One region of the Bacillus sp. D386 genome, then DNA from elsewhere that is predicted to be linked to it. Evidence: riboswitches for the same ligand, from Rfam matches in the RefSeq annotation. Region 1 holds a riboswitch; each other region holds the start of a gene.
The links. Region 1 has a riboswitch for cobalamin ahead of FHY45_RS00480 (ABC transporter substrate-binding protein). Riboswitches for the same ligand answer to the same signal wherever they lie in the genome.
Positions count from the first base shown of each region.

Region 1 (3,336 bases):
TTGGTCCAGGTGTGGGCCGCCAATGGCATGGAGCTGCGGTAGATTTTGCCTTAACCAAAACGGTTCGTGATAGTGCAGCTATGCTGGATGCCTTGCAAATCATTCAGCCGGATACTGCCTTTCAGGTACCTTTATATAATGGGAGCTATTTGAAGGAGCTTTCGAATCCATTGAAAGAAAGGTTTAAAATTGCTTTTTCCACAAAGTCTCCGGTGGGAACACCCGTTAGTGAAGAAGCTGTAGAAGCGGTACATAAGACAGTCAAATGGCTGGAACAGGCAGGGTTCACCGTTGAAGAATGTGATAATGGGGTAGATGGAATCCGCCTTATGGAAAATTACTATATTATGAATAGCGGAGAAATGGCAGCAGATATACTGTCCATTGAGGAAGCCATTGGACGGCCGATTACCGTTAATGATATAGAGATAGTCACATGGGTACTCAGAACTGCCGGGCAGAATGTATCAGCTGTTCAATTTACACGCAGTTTAGCTGAATGGGATACGGCAGCTGCACAAATGGCCAGGTTCAATGAGGATTATGATTTGTATTTGACGCCGGCAACAGCTTTCTCAGCTCCAAAGGTGGGCGAATTGACGCATACGGATGAACAGAGCTTGCAGTTATTGAAAGTAAATGAACTAAAACCCTCTGATCAGTTAGCAATGGTCTATGAAATGTTTAAACCAAGTTTAACGTATACGCCTTTTACACAGTTGGCGAACATCATCGGACAGCCTGCGATTAGCTTGCCTGTTCATATGACAGATTCTGGCTTACCCCTTGGAGTGCAATTGATGGCTCCAAAGGGAAGGGAAGATTGGCTTCTTAAAATAGGAGCGTTGTTAGAGCAATCCGATATATGGGTTGGACAGAAAGGGAATCCATATATTGGATGGTGATAAAAGTGATAGATCGACTAGAAGATGCGTGTAATTCAGTTGGTCAATTAAAACAGTCATTTCACTTGTTTATATTTATGAGAATTCCTATATATCGAAAATATCTTCCGTTTACATTTTCAACATGATATATTAATAATACGAAAATTTAAAACAATCATAAGTGCTCACTATTGTGAGGTAAAAGGGAATCCAGTGTAAATCTGGAACAGCCCCCGCTACTGTAAGAGCTGATGAAATCACGTGACCACCTTTAAATGAGGGAAGGTGTGAGAGTAAAGTGAAGCTCAGAGTCAGGAAACCTGCTTATGAATGTGTATTGCTTACTTTTCGGTGGGAAAAGGGATGGCGAACGTAGAGATGATTGTGTCTTTGCGCTGATTTTGACAGCGTTTTTTTGTCTGTGCATGAATCAAGCCTGTTTTCCTTAACCGGGAAGACAGGCTTTTTTATGTTTAATATTTCAGCGTGAATTCGCTAAATATAATAAATTTTGGAAAAGGGAGAATAGTGAGATGAAAAAGATTGCAAGCTTATCACTTTTGGTGTTCTTATCCGTTTTTGCATTGTTTGCATGCGGAAATGATGAGACAGTAAACAACCAGAAAAATGAAACAAACCAGGAAACTAGCGAGTATCCGAAAACACTGACAGATGGTCGTGGAGAAAAGGTAACAATAAAAGAAAAACCTTCAAGGATTGTTTCAACAACGTTGGCCATTGATGAATATTTATTGCCATTGGCAGAAGAGGAACGGATTGCAGCGGTTACGAAAATGTCTACAGACTCAGGGATTTCGAATGTAGCAGATCTAACAGATGGAATTGATACAAAAATTGAATCAGTCACATCTGAATTGGTGCTGTCACTTCAGCCTGATTTAGTGCTGATTCCTTCCTATGTAGATCCTGAGGTTCTTAAACAAATTGATGCAGCAGACATCACCACCTACCAACTTAAAGATGATTCCTCTATATCAGGTGTATTGGATGGTCTAATGGAGGTTGGTACCATTGTTGGCGAGGAAGATAAAGCAGAAGAAATCATAGCTGATGTCAAAAAGAGGATGTCAGATTTACAAACGAAAGCAAAAGCACAAACAGATAAAAAACGAGTGGTTTACTGGACACAGCAAAATTCTTCAGTTACTGAGAATACTACAATAGGAGAAATCATCACCTTAGCAGGCGGGATAAATGCCATTACAGAAGCGGGCATTACCGGTGAAGAGTATCCTGATTATCCGAATCTTTCAAAGGAAAAATTAGTTGAGTTAAATCCAGATGTGATTATTACAAGTGATTGGCAGTATGATGGCTCAAAAGCAACATTCGTCGAGGAATGGAAAAAGGATCCGGCACTTAAAAATCTTAAAGCCTTTAAGAATAATGAAGTGCATGTGATAGATAGCGCAAATTTAACAACGGCTTCCCATTTTGTGATTGAGGGAGCAGAAGATATTTATCAAGTTTTATATGGAGAATAATATGGTTTGTAAACAGTCTAAACAGGTTCTTATTTTTGGAATCCTGATTTGTTCCTTGCTCGTATCGTTACTTTTAGCAACCATGTATGGCGGGGTCATCGTTCCATTTACGGAAACTGTGAAAGTATTACTCTCACTGCTTCCATTTATAGAGTTTGACTATAACCCAATGTATGAAACAATCCTTGTGCAGATTCGCCTGGGGCGGGTTGTTGTGGCTGGATTAGTCGGGGCAGCCTTGGCAATATCGGGAGTCGTGATGCAAAGTGTGTTTCGCAACCCGATGGCTGACCCCGGCATAATTGGTGTTTCATCAGGTGGAGCATTCGGAGGTGTACTGGCCATCTATTTTGGTTTGGCCGCGATCCATTCTCTTTTCGTCCCATTAATGGGCTTTATCCTGGCTGCATTGACTTTGTTTGCAATTTATATGATTGCGACCAATCAAGGAAGGACCTCAGTACTGACATTGCTGCTGACGGGTATTGCGATTAGTTCTTTTTTATCAGCCTGTACCTCTCTGCTAATCTCTTTTTCGAATGCAGGAGTGATGCAGCAGATTGTCCAATGGATGATGGGGAACTTAAACGGGCGTGATTGGAGTCATGTACAAATATTAACTGTTCCTGTTTTATTTTCGATTTGTGTCTTTTTGTACCATGCCAACGACTTAGATATCTTTCTGCTGGGTGAAGAGCAGGCCCAGAATATGGGGATTTCCGTTCAGCGCACCCGTAATCTATTGTTAATTACTGCTTCATTAGTAACTGGAATGAGTGTCTCATTAACGGGAGCCATCGGTTTTGTTGGTCTGATTGTCCCTCATATGATCCGTATGATCATTGGGCCCTCGCATCGAAATTTACTACTGGCTAGTGTCTTAGGGGGAGCGAGTTTCTTGATTCTTGCTGACTTAATATCCCGTTTGGCCATTAGGCCTGCTG
Region 1 covers NZ_VEMV01000001.1:99,836-103,171, reverse strand. The annotation lists gene FHY45_RS00485 (amidase) at 1-905, shown strand, start outside; cobalamin riboswitch at 1,050-1,229, shown strand; gene FHY45_RS00480 (ABC transporter substrate-binding protein) at 1,421-2,392, shown strand; gene FHY45_RS00475 (FecCD family ABC transporter permease) at 2,394-3,336, shown strand, end outside.

Region 2 (3,336 bases), on a different contig from region 1:
TAAAATTGGCAACAGCCTTATTGGAAAAGCAAATTTCCAAATAGCGAAGAATTCCGGCATATGCTTTATAACCAATGCGTGGTTCCCGTAAAGCTGCAAGCTTAATCTCTTCTGCAACTTCTCCAATCAAACTTTCACAAAGTGCAACAATCAAAGTCTCTTTATTGCCGAATTGTTGGTAGAACGTTGTTTTCGAGACATGTGCATACTCAACTATGTCCAGAACTGATGTATTCTTGTAACCTCTTGTAGTGAATAATTGCAGGGCTGCATATAGCATTTTATCTCTTGCTTCGGTCGGCAGGTCATTTACATATAACATTCTTATCATTCCAATCCCATGTGTGAGTACGAATACGTATTGGTATCATCATACCTACACAAAAGGGAAATTTCAACAAAATTGTTAGAAAATTTAATTTATTTTCTTCAACAAAAAAAGAGCCTCCCAAAGTAAAATGGGCGGCTCTTAAATGAAAATGTTTATTTAAATATTTCAGGATAGATTTTTTCAGCTATCAATTGCAAGCCTTCTGTTAAACGTGGTCCCGGTCTTGACACTGTGTCATTATCTACATCATAAACCTGCTTATTTTGAACGGCAGGTACCTCGGACCAAGCTTTTCTTCCATATACCTTTTCTTCTGGATTTTCAATATAATAGCCATATGTAGTAAGAATAACATCAGGATTGCGATCAATGACTTGTTCTTCATTCATTGTTACCCAACCCTCTTGATCAGCGGCAATATTCTCTGCCTGAATGATATCAAGCATTTCGTCTATATAGGTTCCGTTAGCCGCTGTATATAAATCCGGTGAGGAAGATACTTCAATCCAAACCTTCTTCTTATCTTTTATAGCACTTGCTTTCTCTTTAATTTCTGCTACTTCTTTTTTCATATCCGAAATAATTTCATCAGCTTTGTCTGATGTTCCGGTTGCTTTAGCAATCAATTCAATTGTTCCATATGCACCATCAAACGAATTGGCGTCAGGTACGATAATAACATCAATACCAGCTGTCTGGAATTGTTTAATGGTATCCTTAGCATTATTAAAATGACTGGCAGAAAGCAATAAAAGATCCGGATTTAATTCCAACACTTTTTCAATATTGATTTCTAACCCGCCGACCTTAGGTTTGTCAGCAGCTTCTGTAGGAAAATTACAATAATCTGATACACCAATGATTTTCTCTCCAAGACCTAGTGCATAGGCCGTTTCAGTATTGCTTGGCAGCAAGGATACGATCGTGTCCGGCTTTTCCTCAATCTTGATGCTTTCTCCGGATCCATCCCTTACCTCAACAGGAAAGGCTGTGGACGTTGATTCAGAAACCTCTTTCTTCTGGTTTGAGTCATCTTCAGTTGACGAACACCCAAACATTAACATAGATAGCGTAAGCATTAGCATAAATAAAAATAAATAGTTTTGCTTTTTTAGCATAGTTATTCCCCTTTCCAACATAATAAAAAAGCCTTAGCTCGAAAAAAGCTAAGGCGAAAATCCACATTAAAATAACAGGATTGGACGCCTACTTTTCCCTCCGAAAAATAGTACATACAAAAGAAAGAGCAGGTCTCCTGGCTGACGCATCAATTTACTCTGATTTACCTTCCCATGCTCTAAACAAAGAGCCGGTGGTTTACAAATCATTTCATCCGCGTATACAGTAGCGGGGGCTGCACCGGATTTGCACCGGTTTCCCTATTATCCTAATAAATAAGGCACTCTTACACTATTCAATATTTATATTTTTTATATAATCAGCTATCTTCATTCTTCTTCATATTCAACATCAGTATGTTCCCTGCAAAATTGTAAAACCATCGATAATTCATCTTCCTCAAGCTCAAAATCCAAAATACTTTGTGTTTCACTTTCTATAAACTCATATTTTGAAATTTGGTCCTGATTTTCATCCATTACATATATAACACGCAACAGAAGACCCTTATCGGTATATAGTTCATCTTCCTCGGGAACGGAAATCTCCAGTACATATTCGAACCTTTCTCCAGAAAGGATACCAAACGGGTCTTCCAGTTTCTCAACTGTATAACTTTGTATCTCGATCATCTTTATCAACCTTTCTAAAATGCTTATGTCTATTATACATGTTCAATCTCTTTATTAAACATTTTACCCAATTATTCAACTCCGTTTAGGAATATTTTTTAACAAGAATCAAAAACTATATTAAAATCACTTAATCCATAGGAGTTTATTATGCGTACTCTATCTGTTCTCACATTGCTCATTATCCAGCTTCTTATTCCATCTGAAACATTTGCAAAGACAGCCTACCTCAGTTTTGATGATGGTCCCTCAAACATCACACAGGAAATCCTCGATATCCTCAAAGTTCAGGATGTTAAGGCAACCTTTTTTGTAACGGGAACAGCCAGCCCGGGACATATGTATTTATATAAAGATATCGTAAAAAATGGACACGCTCTTGGACTGCATTCCTATTCTCATAATTATTCCAAAATCTATCGATCCAAGGATACTTTTTTTAAAGACATTACTCAACTGGAAGAATTTTTGGAAAGGGAAGTAGGCGTAAGCCCGAAAATCCTACGATTCCCCGGCGGCTCCAATAACTATGTCGCAAAACAATATGCCGGGACTGATTTAATGGATCAATTAAAGACTGAGGTAATAAAAAGAGGATATAAATATTATGATTGGAACTGCGATGCTAACGATGGATTAAATCCTCCAATTCCAGAAAAAAAATTACTTAAATTAATTATGCAAGGGGTAGGTGAAAAAGAAAATCTCTATATCCTCCTGCATGATTTTAACGGCAATACAACAATCGTGGATGGGCTTCCGGAAATCATTCGCCGTCTGAAACATAAGGGATACACCTTTAAAATAATGGATGAGTCCACACCAACTTTTGAATTTTAAAAATGATAAATACTCCTATCAGTTCAAATCGCAAATGCTGTCCATTATTCTGTAACGCTTCTTTTCTAACCTGAAATAAGGTTTACATTATAAAACAAACGCCCTTTCAGGTAGGGGCGTTTTGTTTTTTATTATTCGACTACAAGGTAATTGCCATGTTCCATATTGATTACGTATTCTGGCTTTGGGGGCTTACCTCCGTGCTCCTTGATTTTCGCTTTATGGCCAGCGATATGCTCAGGGCTCTTTTCCCATGCTTTCCATGCTTCCTCTGATTCCCAGCGGATAATCATGACAACTTCTTCTTCCCCACGCGTTGTTTTTTTCACTAATAACTCCCGACTTATAAAGCCTTCACGCTGCTCAATTAACGACGGACCTTGATCTGGCTTCTTTTTGAAGCGTTCCAATATC
Region 2 covers NZ_VEMV01000004.1:599,774-603,109, reverse strand. The annotation lists gene FHY45_RS14900 (TetR/AcrR family transcriptional regulator) at 1-331, opposite strand, end outside; gene FHY45_RS14895 (ABC transporter substrate-binding protein) at 484-1,449, opposite strand; cobalamin riboswitch at 1,560-1,753, opposite strand; gene FHY45_RS14890 (DUF6509 family protein) at 1,780-2,082, opposite strand; gene FHY45_RS14885 (polysaccharide deacetylase family protein) at 2,233-2,922, shown strand; gene FHY45_RS14880 (antibiotic biosynthesis monooxygenase family protein) at 3,054-3,336, opposite strand, start outside.
Region 2: it holds a riboswitch for cobalamin, as region 1 does, so the genes downstream of both, FHY45_RS14895 (ABC transporter substrate-binding protein) here and FHY45_RS00480 (ABC transporter substrate-binding protein) in region 1, are expected to answer to the same signal.

Region 3 (3,336 bases), on a different contig from region 1:
TCTGTTTTTATTACGAAACGGAAGAGCAACTGATTGATAGACTTTGTTATTTTGTTGAAAAAGCCAATTTAGATGTCACAAAAATACCGGACAGCAAGTTCCACAGCATGATTAACCAGGGATTATTGGGTATTTATCTAGCCGATTCCAAGGTGAAAGACCAGTTGTCGGTTAAGCAATATACTAAAAAAATGTTAAGCCTGGGTGGCCGTTCAGCGTATTTCTTTTATTGGAATAGTAAGCTGTATCATGCGTTTAAGAGAATGAAAAAGAATAGGCGAGTCTAGCATTCAATACTAAGGGGATGGAGCAGAATGGTGAAATTAAGTATTCTAGACCAGTCACCGCGCTCTGTTGGAGAGCCTTCAGAGCAGGCACTTGCTAATACGGTCAAACTGGCAAAATTGGCTGAGGAGTGGGGATACTCAAGATTTTGGGTCAGCGAGCATCATGATAGTCAAGGCTTGGCAGGATCTTCGCCTGAGATATTGGCAACATGGATTGCTGCTCAAACAGATAAAATAAGAGTTGGAACAGGCGGTGTTATGCTGCCTCACTACAGTGCTTATAAAGTAGCTGAAAACTTCAGAGTATTATCTGGTTTAGCTCCAGGAAGAATAGATTTGGGAATCGGCAGGGCTCCTGGAGGGATGCCAAGAGCAACGCGAGCGTTGCAGGAGGGGAGAGTACAGGAACTGCATCGTTTTCCTGACCAGGTAGATGAGTTATCCTGGTATCTCTATGATCAAATACCGGAATTGCATCCTCTATATGGGTTATCGGCGACACCTACCATTACATCTCCGCCGGAATTGTGGATGCTTGGATCTAGTTCATCTAGCGCAGCTCTTGCAGCTCATAAGGGTATACCCTATAATTTTGCTTTGTTTATTAACAGTGAATATGCTGAAGAAAATATGAAGCATTACCATGAAGCATTTCGACCTACAGAGTTAGTACAGAATCCATCAGGTATGGTTACTGTATTTACAGTTTGTGCGGAATCGGACGAAGAGGCAGAATATCTGGCTGGTTCATTGGATTTATCGATGCTGTTTCTTTCACAGGGAATTATAAGAGAGGGAACACCTCACCCAAAAGAAATTCATGAAATGTCATTATCGCAGTTTGAGAAAGCTCGGATTGATTACAACAGAAGCAAGATGATTATCGGTTCTCCTAAAATGATTGGAGAAAAAATTAGAGAGCTGAGTGAACGCTTCTTTACAGATGAAATTATGCTTGTGACAATCACCCATTCATACGAGGCTAAAGAAAACTCCTTCAGATTAATTGCCAAAGAACTGTTGAAATAATAGTGGATTTGCCATTAGTCAATCAATCTATTAGAATAAGAATAAAATCTAATAAATCACTTTAAAGTGCCTCGGTACACGAGGGTAAAAGGGAAAACGGTTCAAATCCGTTGCAGCCCCCGCTACTGTACTTACTAAATCACAAGTCTGATTTAGTAAAAGCCAGGAAACCTGCTTTTAGAGTTTTAGTACTTATTTTTCGGAGGGAAAAGTAGGCTTATTGTATTCACAGGCGTGAAAAAGTGAATCCTTAGCTCAATACCATCCTGAGCTAAGGATTTTTTATGTGTTGTAGCTTATAATCTTGTTTTAAAGTGCATGAATAATCCGAGGTTCGCCGCCAGGAGTAAAGAGGAATTGAAGTATAAGTTATGAATAATAAAAATAGAACAACCGGTATTTATTTTGGGAGTATCCTGTTTTTGCTGCTCGCTGCGTTGCTCGGCCTGTTTATAGGCAGCGTGGACATGTCATTTAAAGATATTCTTGGGATTCTCTTGAAGAACGTGACCGGCCAGGAATCCTTCTATACCGGTCCAAAAAATATAGAAATGATTATTTGGAATATACGATTACCCCGGGTATTAATCGCTTTATTTGTGGGTGCCTCACTGGCACTTGCCGGTGCTGCCTTTCAGGGGCTTTTGCAAAATCCACTCGCTGATCCATATACTATTGGAATTTCTTCCGGTGCATCGGTTGGGGCAGTGATTGTTCTATTCTTTAATATCGAATTTGCTCTTTTTGGTCAGTTCACATTGCCGCTTGTTGCAATCGTGTTTAGTTTTATAACCTTGTTTATTGTATTTGGTATTACAAAGGCAGCTAGTGTTACCTATGCAAATGAGACCATTATTTTAGCCGGTATAATTATGAATTCATTCATTGGCGCTGTGGTCTCACTTATCATTGCGCTATCCTCAGGAGATCAAATGAGGGAAGTATTAAACTGGCTGATGGGCAGTGTGGCTATGAAAAATTGGGGACACGTCAGTATATTGATTCCCTTTTTTATTATAGGAGCTTCCATAATTTTATATCATTATCGTGAACTAAATGGGATGGCTCTTGGAGATCAATCCGCTCAATATAATGGTATCGATGTGAAACGAAAGAAAATAATCATTATTATCGGGGCTGGACTATTAACGGGTGCAGCAGTTGCCGTATCAGGAGCTATTGGCTTTGTTGGACTGGTTATTCCACATCTTGTTCGCCTTCTTGCTGGTGCTGATCATCGCCACTTACTGCCATTATCCATGATTATTGGAGGTGGATATCTCGTATTGGCTGACTTGATTGCACGTACGATTATCAACCCGCAGGAATTACCAATCGGTGTCATTACTGCCTTAATCGGTGCACCTGTATTTACAATCTTACTGATTAAAGAACGCATAAAAAGAAGGAATTTGACATGTTAACCGTAGAGAGCCTCAGTGCAGGCTATCATAAAAATAAGCAAGTGCTTCAGGACTTATCTATTAAGGTTGAGAGCGGAGAATTTTTTGCTCTTCTTGGTCCAAATGGAAGCGGTAAGACGACATTGATTAAAAGTATATTGGGAAAAATGGAATATAAAGAAGGGACTTCAATCATTAATGGGAAAAGGACCTCATCCTATAAAACCGGAGAATTGGCTAAAATTGCAGCCGTGTTAAGTCAGGAACATATGGTGGGTATAGATTTTACGGTGGAAGAAATCGTACTATTAGGCAGGTATCCTTATCAGGAGAAGGGATTTTTTAATCATTACCGTAGTGAGGATTACGCAATTGTTGATGAGTGTCTTGCTCAGACAAACACGCTGAAATTTAAGTATACATACTTTTCGTCATTAAGCGGAGGGGAAAAGCAACGTGTCCTTTTAGCAAAGGCTTTGGCCCAGCAGCCAAAGCTCCTGTTTCTCGATGAACCTACAAATCATCTGGATGTAAAGCATACAATCGAATTGTTAAATTTATTAAAGAGGCTCCAGCTTCAAAATGGGCTGACGATTGTCGCCATCCTCCATGATTTA
Region 3 covers NZ_VEMV01000007.1:37,093-40,428, forward strand. The annotation lists gene FHY45_RS18935 (tetraprenyl-beta-curcumene synthase family protein) at 1-287, shown strand, start outside; gene FHY45_RS18940 (LLM class flavin-dependent oxidoreductase) at 315-1,316, shown strand; cobalamin riboswitch at 1,364-1,509, shown strand; gene FHY45_RS18945 (FecCD family ABC transporter permease) at 1,688-2,740, shown strand; gene FHY45_RS18950 (ABC transporter ATP-binding protein) at 2,734-3,336, shown strand, end outside.
Region 3: it holds a riboswitch for cobalamin, as region 1 does, so the genes downstream of both, FHY45_RS18945 (FecCD family ABC transporter permease) here and FHY45_RS00480 (ABC transporter substrate-binding protein) in region 1, are expected to answer to the same signal.

Region 4 (3,336 bases), on a different contig from region 1:
CACGATAATTTTTATTCGTTATATTTGCCTGAATGACCGGGATATTATTTAAATCAATGACATTATCAAGCATTCTCACCTGTATCTTAATTAAGCGTTCAAGGACATCTTCCTTTACAGCTTTGGCAAGGGAGATAGACGAAAGATTACATACAACAAAGTCACCCGGTGTTTTTTCAATAATAATTTTCCCATCCTCGGTTCTTTGTTCAATAACTTTGGTAGCACTTTGATTTTGCATAATTTCCGTACATAAATTACTGCAATATATCATTCCTTTATGGCGATTAGCATTAGAGCGGTTGACCGTATCCCGATAAAACATATAAGGTGTTCCTGTTTCAAGCTGAGAAATCATGATCGCCTTAAACACTTCAATGGCAGGTATTTCTTTTTTGGAAAGCTGCGGATGATTGATACATTCAGTATATTTTTGTCTGAATTGGCCATCCCCTGCTTCTTCATCAAAATAATCTTCAAGAGAATATCCCATTACTTTTCTTACTTCATGCGGATCAAATAAATACCAGGTACCCCGCTCCTTGACCATTTCCATAAATAAATCCGGAATGCAAACACCAGTAAATAAATCATGCGTTCGAAAACGTTCATCCCCATTATTTAAACGCGCTTCGAGGAAGGCAAATATATCCTTATGCCAAACATCCAGATAAACTGCAATGGCACCCTGTCTTTGGCCCAGTTGGTCCACACTGACGGCGGTATTATTTAATTGCTTCATCCATGGTATAACTCCTGAGGAAACACCCTTAAATCCTTTAATATCACTGCCTCGCGCTCTAATTTTCCCTAAATAAACACCTATTCCTCCGCCATTTTTAGATAGATTGGCAATATCGGTGTTTGAATCATAGATACCTTGCAAACTATCATCAACAGTATCGATAAAACAACTGGATAATTGGCCATAGCTTTTCCCAGCATTAGCAAGCGTAGGAGTTGCCACCGTCATATATAGATTGGATAAGGCCCAATATGCTTCTCTTATTAATTTGATTCGCTGTTCTTTAGGCTCATTCATCATTAATGTCATGGCAATAATCATAAACCGTTCCTGAGGAAGTTCATATAAGCTTCCATGATGAGATTTGGCTAAATAGCGATCTGCCAGCGTCCGAATGCCAATATACGTAAACAACTGATCTTTTGATGAATCGATGACTGCTTCGAGTTCATTGATTTCGTCTTCCGTATATTCATTTAACAATGCTGGATTATAAATCCCCATATCAGTCAATAGTTCAACAAGCTGATGAAAGCTCCCATATTTGTGTGTTAAATCATATCCCCGGCTTTTTGAAGCTTTATCATATAACTGGTCTAAATAAATAGTTGCCGCCACAAATGTCCAATCAGGCTCATCAGCAGAGATACGCTCTACGGCGCTTAGTACCAGTAAATTCACCAACTCTTTCTTGCTATAGTCAGACTTATACTCAAGTGCTGTCTTGATTTTTTCTAAGTATTCCTCTGCTGAATAAATAGATGTATAGGAACTAACACATTCCTTTATGTATGTTTCTATGCTTTTTAAATTTATGACTTCCAGACTTGCATAGTTTGATTCGTAAGATACTGCCATACTAATTTCCCCCTTATTGTTTGCCGATAAATCGATTAAAAACGTCTGTTCCCTCCACGCAAAAAATCCCATTGCCTAAAAATAAGCAATGGGAAAAGAAATAATAACAAGATTGAACTGTTCAATATTGCTATTTCATCCGTTCCACCCTCATTGCTCCCGATAAAGGCAAACCAGTGAAAAAGGCAGGTCTCCTGACTCATGCTTCGCTTTACTCTAAGTCCTTCCCATAGATTTCTCTACAGTGGTTTACTTATTTCATCAGCATTTACAGTTGCGGGTACAGTTCCGGATTTTAACCGGATTCCCTATTAAGTCGTAATACGACACCTTAAACACGTTAAAATCAATATATAGTATTTTAGATATAAAATGATAACAACATATAGAATTATAAATCTTATATGTGAAAATAGCAACTAAAATTCCGACAATTTATTTAGGCAATTGCTGGAGAAATTGATTGATAAATGCTTCGGATTCCAATCGAATTCCAATGTATGGCGGATGAACACGTTTATTGGCTTCAAGAGGAACCCCCAACCACAATACTTTTTGGTCAAGGATGACAAATGTGAAGCTTGGCCCATTCTGAAGATGGATATCCGGATCCAAATAGGAATGGGAATCTGGAGAATACATCATCAGTCTTGTTCTTGAGTTCCTCGTCTTCACTCTTTGAACAAAATCCGATGATAACACACTGGAATTTGGCAAGGAAAGGATAATGGAAGATTGGGCTTTTTTTAAATCCTGATAGAACCCTTCCAAATTTCTTGCATAAATCCATTGTAATTTTGGATGATGGTTGGCAATCCATTTGCCTATTTGATCCATATTGACCATTTGATTCCGTTTCATTTGATATTGAACGAGCTGATGAAGAGTTTTTGTATGCGAAACTTTTGATTCTATAAACTCCACATCGCTGACATGAATCAGTTTCCCTTTTGTTCTGGTAATTGCAACATTTAACAGCCGTTCACTTTCCCTGCCCGTTAAAAGCATCCCTGCCCGATTTTGCGGATAACTATCTACACTATCAAATACCATTACTTCCCGTTCACTTCCCTGGAAACGATGGACAGTGGCAGCCAATATATCATGCAGGCCGTTCTCTTCCTCATATAGATCTTTAATTAATGTTTCCATCAATTGTGCCTGCGCACGATAAGGGGTTGCATAACCGATTGATTTACTCCCATTGCTGTAGGCTTCATGAATAACCTGAAAGGATAACAATAGATTCATCAAATTCATTCTAGAACCAGAGGAAGTGCCCGTAAAGCAGTGTTCCCCTGTGAAGCTCGTATTTAACAGTACGGAAGCACGATCTACAAAAGGTGTCTTTGAAACGATATCTTTTTTATTTATATGAACACTTGGATGATCGCCAACCAGTGAATTATAAACATATTGGTTCGTAAAAGCGGAGATATCCGGATGCATTCTCCTCTGTTCCTTTAATAAAAACAAATGAGTATGAAGTTTTCCCCCACGTGCAATATCAGCAACACCGGCACGATGGAAGATGTCCTCCTTCAGCCAGCGGTCTACAAGCTCTCCCCTCGAAACCGCAATAGGAGGTAATTGCTTAAAATCCCCACAAATAATACAACGCTTGGCAAGTGCGCCGGCAAAGGCAATTTGCGGGATAAAGGCCATACTGGCTTCATCAATGATAACTAGATCATACTCTTGTTCAAAAATACTCGGGTCCATTGCTGCTTTCG
Region 4 covers NZ_VEMV01000003.1:452,087-455,422, reverse strand. The annotation lists gene FHY45_RS11000 (ribonucleoside-diphosphate reductase subunit alpha) at 1-1,603, opposite strand, end outside; cobalamin riboswitch at 1,771-1,952, opposite strand; gene FHY45_RS10995 (DEAD/DEAH box helicase) at 2,039-3,336, opposite strand, start outside.
Region 4: it holds a riboswitch for cobalamin, as region 1 does, so the genes downstream of both, FHY45_RS11000 (ribonucleoside-diphosphate reductase subunit alpha) here and FHY45_RS00480 (ABC transporter substrate-binding protein) in region 1, are expected to answer to the same signal.